One region of the Ideonella sp. P3_A4 genome, then DNA from elsewhere that is predicted to be linked to it. Evidence: riboswitches for the same ligand, from Rfam matches in the RefSeq annotation. Region 1 holds a riboswitch; the other holds the start of a gene.

What was found. A riboswitch is a leader RNA that binds a small molecule or an ion and turns the genes downstream of it on or off. The one in region 1 is predicted to bind cobalamin.
Positions count from the first base shown of each region.
Region 2: it holds a riboswitch for cobalamin, as region 1 does, so the genes downstream of both, AC1DYI_RS08640 (TonB-dependent receptor domain-containing protein) here and AC1DYI_RS27745 (cobyrinate a,c-diamide synthase) in region 1, are expected to answer to the same signal.

Region 1 is NZ_JBFUGE010000503.1:1,356-4,429, forward strand. It holds partial or broken gene AC1DYI_RS27735 (glycerol-3-phosphate dehydrogenase/oxidase) at 1-83, shown strand, start outside; gene AC1DYI_RS27740 (GntR family transcriptional regulator) at 104-850, shown strand; cobalamin riboswitch at 877-1,128, shown strand; gene AC1DYI_RS27745 (cobyrinate a,c-diamide synthase) at 1,306-2,595, shown strand; partial or broken gene AC1DYI_RS27750 (SAM-dependent methyltransferase) at 2,595-3,074, shown strand, end outside.
Region 2 is NZ_JBFUGE010000057.1:12,254-18,404, forward strand. It holds gene AC1DYI_RS08630 (imelysin family protein) at 1-517, shown strand, start outside; gene AC1DYI_RS08635 (DUF1513 domain-containing protein) at 529-1,629, shown strand; cobalamin riboswitch at 1,672-1,910, shown strand; gene AC1DYI_RS08640 (TonB-dependent receptor domain-containing protein) at 2,040-3,905, shown strand; gene AC1DYI_RS08645 (bifunctional adenosylcobinamide kinase/adenosylcobinamide-phosphate guanylyltransferase) at 3,925-4,479, shown strand; gene AC1DYI_RS08650 (ABC transporter substrate-binding protein) at 4,476-5,381, shown strand; gene AC1DYI_RS08655 (FecCD family ABC transporter permease) at 5,378-6,151, shown strand, end outside.

The DNA.
Region 1 (3,074 bases):
TGCCGCTGGCTGTGCCGGTGGCACCCGAACGCCACGCGACGACGACTTACGATTCACCATTGCCCACCAGCGTCCCCACGTGAACCCGAGCACCAACGATTCGATGCAAGCCCTGCCCGTTCTGGACCGCAATGCCGGCGCGCCGTTGTGGATGCAGTTCCGAGATTCACTGCGTGGCCGCATCCTGCAAGGCGAACTGACTGTCGGCAGCAAGCTGCCCACCGAAGCCGAGTTCGGCGAYCAGTTCGGCATCTCACGCATCGTCGTGCGCGAGGCGCTGGCTGATCTGGTGCGCAGCGGCCTGATCTACAAGATCCGCGGCCAGGGCGCCTTCGTGTCGGCACGCGAGCGCGACGAAGACTTCGTCTCGACCGTGCTCGGCTTCTCGGACGAGATGGCCCGCAAGGGCCGCACCGTGCGCACCCAGGTGCTGCAGCAGGAGCTGCGCGCGCCCACCGAACACGAGGTCCAGCAACTGGCGTTGACCGGCGGCGACGCGCAGGTCGTTGCGCTCAGGCGTCTGCGCAGTGTCGATGGTGAACTTCAGCTGCTGGTGACGACCACCGTGCCGGCCGACTTGGCGCCAGGCCTGCATCGCACGCGGCTGGAGAACCGCTCGCTCTACGACGTGCTGCGCCGGCAATACGGCCTGCGCATCGTGCGCGCCGAGCGGTGGATCGACGCCGTGCTGCCCGACGCCGAAACGCGCGAGCTGCTGGGCGTTTCGACGCAGGAGCCGCTGCTGCGAATCGAATCGATCGCCTACGGCGCCAACGGCCGACCGCTGGAGCACTACGAGGCCCTGCACCGCTGCCAAGCCAGCCGGATCCATGTGAAGACGACGACTTGACGTCGTCAACGGTTACCTGCAGCCCGCCTATACTTCGCGCGTTTGGTGCTCGCACCTGGCCCCAAGCCAGGCGCAGTTAAACGGGAATCAGGAAGGGTCGTTCCAACGGACACCACCCCAACCTGAGCTGCCCCCGCAACGGTAAGCGGTTGAGAGCGCGCGGAATTCGCCGCCACGCCCTCGCTTCGAGGTACATGCCCACTGGATGCATTGCGCGTCTGGGAAGGGTTCTCGAAGCGCACCGCCAGCCCGGATACCGGCCAACGAGGGAGCACGCTCGCGTGCTTGGTTGCAGGTGCCTGCGGGGAAGCGGGAGCCTGGTCGTATCCGGTGATCCCCATGTTCCATTCCCTGGCGCTGCCTGCGCACCTGTACCCGCCCGTGGCGATGACGATGTTCGTCTGCCCGTGCCCGGTACAGGCGCCGTGAACCCGGTCGCCCACTGTCCGGCGCTGATGGTCAGCGCCCCGGCATCCGGTCAAGGCAAGACGAGCGTGACGGCCGCCATCGCGCGCGCCAACGTGCGCCGCGGCCGGCGCGTGCGCGTGTTCAAGACAGGCCCCGACTTCATCGACCCGATGATCCTGGCGCGCGCCTGCGGCGGGCCGGTGCATCAGCTCGACCTGTTCATGGGCGGCGCGGCGCACTGCCGTGGCCTGCTGCATGCCGCGGCAGCGTCAGCGGACCTGGTCCTCGTCGAGGGGGTGATGGGCCTGTTCGACGGCCAACCCAGCAGCGCCGATCTCGCCGCCGCCTTCGGACTGCCGGTGCTCGCAGTCATCGATGCCAGCGCCATGGCGCAGACTTTCGGCGCACTGGCGCATGGCTTGGCCACGTTCAGGGGCGACACGCGCGTCATCGGTGTCGTCGCCAACCGCGTCGGCAGTCCTGGCCATGCGCGCATGGTGGGCGAGAGCTTACCGGCGGGGCTGCCACTCGTCGCCGCCTTGCGCCGCGACACCGAGCTCACGCTGCCCGAGCGTCACCTCGGGCTCGTGCAGGCCATGGAGCTACCCGAGCTCGACGCCCTGCTCGACCGCTGGGCCGACGCCTGGGACGAGGCCACTGGCGGCACGTTCGAGCCCGCGTCCGCTGAATTCGAAGCCCCGTCGGGCGAAGCGATGCAGCCGGTCGCCGGGCGGCCGCTGGCCGGCGTTCGGATCGCCGTCGCGAACGACCACGCGTTCTCCTTCATCTATCCCGCCAACCTCGACGTGCTGCGCGAGCTCGGCGCCGAGCCTGTGTTCTTCTCGCCGCTGGCCGACACCGACCTGCCTTCGTGCGACGCGTTGTGGCTGCCGGGCGGATACCCCGAGCTGCATGCGCAAACACTGTCCGGCAACGCGGCGATGGGCGGTGCGATCTGTCGCCACGTTGCGCAAGACAAGCCCGTACTGGCCGAATGCGGTGGCCTGCTGTACTTGCTGGATTCGCTCACCGACGTCGAAGGGCAGCGCCACGCCATGGTCGGTGCCCTGCCCGGCCACGCCGTCATGCGCAAGCGTTTCGCCGCACTCGGCCTGCAGGCCGTGGCGCTGCCCGAGGGTGAACTGCGCGGCCACAGCTTTCACTACTCGGAGCTGAGCACACCCTTGCAGCCTGTCGCGCGCGGGCGCAATCCCAACAGCGGCAACACGGCCGAGGCGGTGTACCGCCAGGGCCGGCTCACCGCGAGCTACATCCACCACTACTTCGCGTCGAACCCGCAGGCCACTGCCGCGCTGTTCCGGCCAGGGGCGCACTGATGTCGAGCATTCCAACCAGCCCTCCCGCCAGGTCCGAACTCGGCACAGCCTGGTTCGTCGGCGCCGGCCCGGGCGACCCCGACCTCATCACCGTGAAGGGCCGCGACTTGATCGCACGCGCCGGTGCGGTTCTCTTCGCCGGCTCACTGGTCAACGAAGCGGCGATGCGCTGGGCCCCCGCGGGTTGCACGATCGCCGACTCCAAGGACATGACGCTGGAGCAGATCGCGGGCTGGCTGATCGAGCAGGCCGGCAAGCACGAGACGGTGGTGCGGCTGCAGACCGGCGATCCCGCCCTGTACGGCACGCTGATCGAGGTTGTGCAGCCGCTGGATGCCGCCGGCGTGCCGGTGCGCGTGGTGCCGGGCGTGTCTTCGGCCATGGCCTCGGCGGCCGCGGCCGTCGAGAGCTTCACGCTGCCCGAGCTGACGCAGACGGTGATCTTCACGCGCATGGCCGGCCGCACACCGATGCCCGAA
Region 2 (6,151 bases), on a different contig from region 1:
GCGCGACCTGCGCGACGAAGCGCGCGAACTGGCGCTGGCTTACGCCACCGAAGCCGCTGCGACGCGCAGCGCCGACGAGGCTGCCACTTGGTTCAACACCTACGTCAACCAGTGGCTGGCCGGCATGGGCCGCATGCGCTGGCGCGACCTGGAGATGCCGGTGCGCAGCTGGGGCATGGACCTGGCGCCGCGCGCCACCAGCGGCCAGACGGCGTTGGCCTGGCGCGAACGCTGGCAAGCCCTGCGCCAGCCGTCCGCCGGTGGTGCCGGTACGCCTAACGGTGTCATACCACTGACCGACTATTTGCGCAGCCGCGGCCTGGCCGCCTCTGCCGATGCCTTGGCACGCGACGTCGGCCTGGCCGACAGCGCGTTGCAGGGCGCGACACCCGCCACGCCCGGGCCGCAGCTGCTGGAGGCCGCCAAGCGCGTCGACTTCGTGACCCACACGATCGCGCGTGACGTGGCGACGCAAATGCAGATCCAGCTCGAGTTCTCGGCGGACGACGGCGATTGAGGGGGCGCGCCGTGTCCCGCATCGACACCCAGCGGCGCCGCTGGCTGCAGGCCCTGGCGGTGACTGGCGCCTTCCAGCACTGGGCGGCGCTGCCCGCCACCGCGCCCGCAGCCAAACCCTGGCGGCTGGCGCTGGCCTGGAGCGAGGAAGCATCGAACGCCGAGCGCGTTCAATGCACAGGGGTCTGGCAACAAGCTGGCGACCGCTTCGAGGTCACGGCCAGGCGCATCGTGCCAACGCGGGCCCACGGCCTGGCGCAACTGCCCTCGGGCGATCTGCTGACGGTGGCGCGTCGACCCGGGCTGTGGATGCAGCGCTGGGGTGCCGACGGCACGCTGCGTCAAGAAGCCTGGGCCGAGCCCGGCCGCCAGTTCAACGGCCATGTGCTGCCGTCGGCCGATGGCCGCGTGCTTTACAGCACCGAGCAGACGCACGACGGCGGTGCCGGTTGCATCGCATTGCGTGACCCGCTGACCTTGGCGCTGCGCGACGAGTGGCCGACCGGTGGCACGGACACGCACCAGATGCTGCGCGTCGGCGACCAGCTCTTCGTCGCCAACGGCGGCGTGCCGACACGGCCCGAGACCGGCCGCGCCAAGCTGGCGCTGCCGACGATGGATTCGTCGTTGGTCATGTTCGACCTGCGCACCGGCCAGCGCCACGGCCCGTGGCGCTTGACCGATCCGCGGTTGTCACTGCGCCACCTGGCCTGGCATGCGCCGAGCCGCACGCTCGGTATTGCGCTGCAAGCCGAACACGATGACCCGGCGCAGCGCGCCAGCGCGCCGCTGCTGGCGCTGTTCGACGGCGAGAAGCTGCACGCAGTCCCGGCGCCGGCTGACCGGCCCGTGGCCGGCGCCGGTTACGCCGGCGACATCGCCGCCACGCCGGACGGCTTCGTGCTCAGCGCCTCGCGCGCCGGCGCGTTGATGGGCTGGTCGCTGCGCGACGGCTGGACGGCCCCGGTGCCGCTGGCCGAAGCCTGCGCGTTGGCTGCTGCCGCGGAAGTGAATACCACTTGCGCGTTAGGTGCCGAACGGGCCTGGGCCGGTGGTCAGCCGATCGCCTTGCCGCCCGGCTGCAAACCCGACAACCACGTGCTGATCCTCTGACGGCGCGCAAGTCGGAACTGCCCTATCTTGAGGCAGCTCCGGTATCATCGCGCCCGTTGGTGCTCGCACCGGCCCTCCGGCCGGCGCAGTTCAACGGGAAGCAGGACGGGTCGCGTCAACGGCAACACCCCAACCTGCGCTGCCCCCGCAACGGTAAGCGGCAAGAGAGCCCTCCAGCCCTCTGCCCGTGACACACACCCACTGGACGCCTGTCGTGCGTCTGGGAAGGGTTCACGGGACCACGCCGCCAGCCCGGATACCGGCCAACAAGGTGGCGTGCCGCTCATCGAAGCGGCGCGCTGTGAAGTGCGAGCCGGCGGGGAAGCCGGCATGCACGCCTGCAGTACGTTCCGTTCCCCATGTCTTCCTTGCGACCCCGGCATTGCGCCGCCCTGGCGTTGGCTTGCGCCGTGCCTGCTCTTTCCTCCGCCCAGACCACCACCGCCGTCGTGGCCGCCGATGCCGCCGCCGGCGAACGCATCGTCGTCACCGGCTCGCGTGAGCCGACCGCGGCCAGCCGACTGGCCGGTGACATCGTGGTCATCGACGCCGAGCAGATCCAGGCCTCGACCGCCGATTCGCTGGAAGACCTGCTGCGCCGCGAGGCCGGCGTGCAGCTCTCGCGCAACGGTGGCCCCGGCGCGTCGGCCGGAGTGTTCATGCGCGGCACGGCTACCAGCGGCACGCTGGTGCTGGTGGACGGCGTGCGCATCGGCTCGGCGACGCTGGGCCAGGTCGAGTTCGAGGGGCTGAGCCTGGGCGCGATCGAGCGCATCGAGGTGCTGCGCGGCCCCGGCTCCAGCCTCTACGGTGCCGACGGCGCTGGCGGCGTGGTGCAGATCTTCACCCGCCGTGGTGATGGCAAACCGCACGTCAGCGCCTGGCTGGCCGCCGGCCAATACGGTGCCGGCGAAGCGTCGGTGAGCGGCAGCGGCCGCTTTGGCAACCTGGACGCTGCCGCCTCGCTGTCGCACGAGCAGCTCGACGGTGTTTCGTCGCTGCGCCCGGGCGACCAGTACGGCAACTACAACCCCGACAAGGACGGCTCGCGCCGCAACACCGCGCAGGCCCAGTTCGGCTGGCAGCCGGCCGAGGGCCACCGCATCGGCTTGAACCTGCTCAGCAGCAAGCTCGATGCGCGCTACGACGCGAGCGAGTTCCTGCCGCCGGACTTCACGCAGGACGCAACGCCCGACTTCCACAACAAGCTCGACAACAACCTCGCGGCCATCGACTACCGGGCCGAGTGGAGCAAGGCCTGGGTCACCACGCTGCGCGCGTCGACGCAAGAAAGCGACCTGCACAGCGGCGGCACGCAGATCGACGAGTTCCGCACCCGCCGTTCGCAACTCGACGCGCAGGCCACCTGGCGCTTCGCCAGCGACCAGGCCCTCACGCTGGCCTATGAGGGCTTGACCGAGAAGGCCCATTCCACCGCCTTCGCGGCCGACGTGAAGCGCGACAACAACGCGCTGGTGCTGGCCTATGCCGGCAAGCTCGGCCCGGTGCAGACGCAGCTCGACCTGCGGCACGATGACAACTCGGCCTACGGCGACGTCAACACCGGCCGCATCGGCGGCTCGTTCGAGCTGGCCAAGGGCTGGCGCCTGCGGGCACTGGCCGGCACCTCGTTCCGCGCACCGAGCTTCAATGACCTGTACTACCCCGGCTATGGGGTGCCGCCCGATACCGAACCCCCCGACGTCAGGGTCGGTCCCGAGCGCGGCCGCAGCGTCGAGCTCGGTGTCGAAGGCCGCTGGCCCGGCTACGACCTGAGCGCGACCGCGTGGCGCAACCAGATGCGCGACCTGATCGGCTACCAGCCCGATGCCACGCAGTGCCCGGACGACCCGGCCTACATGTTCGGCTGCGCCGCCAACATCGCCCGTGCCCGGCTGCAGGGCTTCACCTTCAACGGCGGTGCCCAATGGGGTGACTGGCAGTTCCGCGCGCAGCTCGATTTCGTCGATGCGAAAGACAGCGACACCGGTGCACGCCTGAACCGCCGCGCCGCCTACCAGGCCAGCCTGAGCGCCGACTACATCACCGGCGACTGGCGCTTCGGTGCGGCCGTGCTGCAGGTCGGCAAGCGCCCGGACAATGGCGCCACGCTGCCCGAAGAGACCACGCTGGACCTGAAGGTGCGTTGGCAGTTCGCGCGCCAATGGTCGCTCGAGGCCAAGGTGATCAACGCCACCGACGCCGACCTGCAACCGGCGCGCGACTACCAGGGCCTGGGTCGCCAAGCCTGGCTGGGCATCCGCTACAGCCTCTGACCTCACGAAGCGTCCAAGCATGCATGAGCTGATCCTCGGTGGCCAGAAAAGCGGCAAGTCGCGCTGCGCGGAGCAGCGCGCGGCCGATTGGTTGGACCAGAGCGCGGTGCGCGAGGCCTGCCTGATCGCCACCGCGCTGCCGGGTGATGTCGAGATGCAGCAGCGCATCTCGCGCCACCAGGCCGATCGTGCGCGGCGCGTGCCCAAGCTGACGACGATGGAGGTGCCGTACGCACTGCCGCAGGCGCTGCGCGAATACAGCGCGCCGCGCCGCTTGCTGGTGGTCGACTGCCTGACGCTGTGGTTGACGCAGCTGCGCATGCCGCTGAGCGGCCCGGCGTTGGGTGATGCGGCCTGGCTGGCGCGCCAGGCGGCGCTGTGCGATGCGCTGCGCGCCGCGCCGGGGCCGATCGTGGTGGTCTCGAATGAAATCTCGCTCGGCCTGTCGCCGCTGAGCCCCGAAGCGCGCCAGTTCGTCGACACGCTGGGCAAGCTGCACCAGCGTGTCGCACTGGCCTGCGACAGCGTCACCTTGATGGTCGCCGGCATCGAGATGCCGGTGAAGCGGCCATGACGATACGCCGCGTGTTCACTGCACTGCTGCTGTGCTTTGTCACCACGGCGGCGACGGCCGGTCCCGCCATCGTGCTGCGCGACGACGGTGGCGCCGAGCACCGCCTGAGCGCGCCGCCGCAGCGCATCGTCACCCTGTTGCCGTCATTGACCGAGAGCGTTTGTGCGCTCGGTGGCTGCGCACGCTTGGTTGGTGTCGATCGCTATTCGAACTGGCCCGACAGCATCAAGGACCTGCCGCGTCTGGGCGGGCTCGAAGACGCGCAGGTCGAACGCATCGTCGCGCTGAAGCCCGACGTGGTGCTGGCCGCCAAATCAGCCCGTGTCACCGAGCGGCTGCAAAGCCTGGGCCTGCGTGTCGTGCTGGTCGAGTCGCAGACCCATGCCGATGTGCGGCGCTCGCTCGGGCTGATCGCGCAGCTGCTGGGCACGCCAGCGGCGGCTGAGCGCGCCTGGTCTGCGATCGAGGCTGAATTCCAAAACGCCGCTGCGCGCGTGCCGCTGGCGCGGCGGGGGCAAAAGGTGTACTTCGAGGTCGCGTCCGACCCTTACGCCGCGGGCGCCGCGTCGTTCATCGGCGAGACGCTGATCAAGCTCGGCCTGGGCAACATCGTGCCGCCCGAGCTGGGGCCATTTCCGCGCCTGAACCCCGAGTACGTGGTGCGGGCTCAGCCCGACATCATCATCGCGTCGCAACAGGCGCTGCAGTCGATGGCCGGTCGGCCCGGCTGGCCCGCGCTCAAGGCTTTGCCGCGCCAAGCCTGCGGCTTTGCCGAGGCGCGGTACGAGCTGTTGATTCGCCCGGGCCCGCGCATGGGCGAGGCGGCCGGCGCGTTGGCCGACTGTGTGGCCGGCCTGCCCGTAAAGACTGCCGCTGCTGCGAGCGCCAAGGACGGCCAGTGAGCGCAACGCTCGTGCCGCCCGCGAACCCGATCGCCGCGCCGGTACTGGCCGACGCAACCCGCCGGCGTCGCCTGCTGTTGACGCTGTGGGCGCTGGCTGTTGTCCTCGCGTTGCTGGGCCTGGCAGCTGGGCCCTCGGGCCTGTCGTGGTCGGCCTGGGTGGCCGATGTGGGTGGTGACCAGGCGATGTTGATCCTGGGCCAGATCCGCGCGCCGCGCACGCTCGGGGCCTGGGGCGTGGGCGCCATGCTGGGACTGGCCGGTGCGATCGCTCAAGGCCTGTTCCGCAACCCATTGGCTGACCCGTATCTGCTCGGCACTGCGGCCGGCGCCGGGCTGGCGGTGGTGCTGGTGCTGGCTGGTGCGTCGTTAGGCGGCGTGGCCATTGGCCTGGCCACCGCACAGTGGCTGGCGCGTTTGGGCATGGTGCTGGCCGCCTTTGTCGGCGCACTCGGCGGCCTGACGCTGACCTTGATGCTGGCGCGCGGGGCGCACGAGCCGATGCGCTTGCTGTTGGCGGGTGTGGTGGTCGCGGTAGTGCTGGGCGCGGTCAGCGACCTGGTCACGACGGTGTCGCCCGAGGCGCTGCGTGGCAAACAGTTCTTTCTGCTCGGCAGCACCGGCTTCCTCGGCTGGAGCAGCGTCTGGGTGCTGGCTGCCGGCCTGGCCGTTGCGTTGCCACTCGCGCGCCGCTATGCGCGCGCGCTGGACGCATTGACCTTGGGCGAAGACAGCGCCGCGAGCCTCGGGCTGGACCTGCCGCGCATCCGG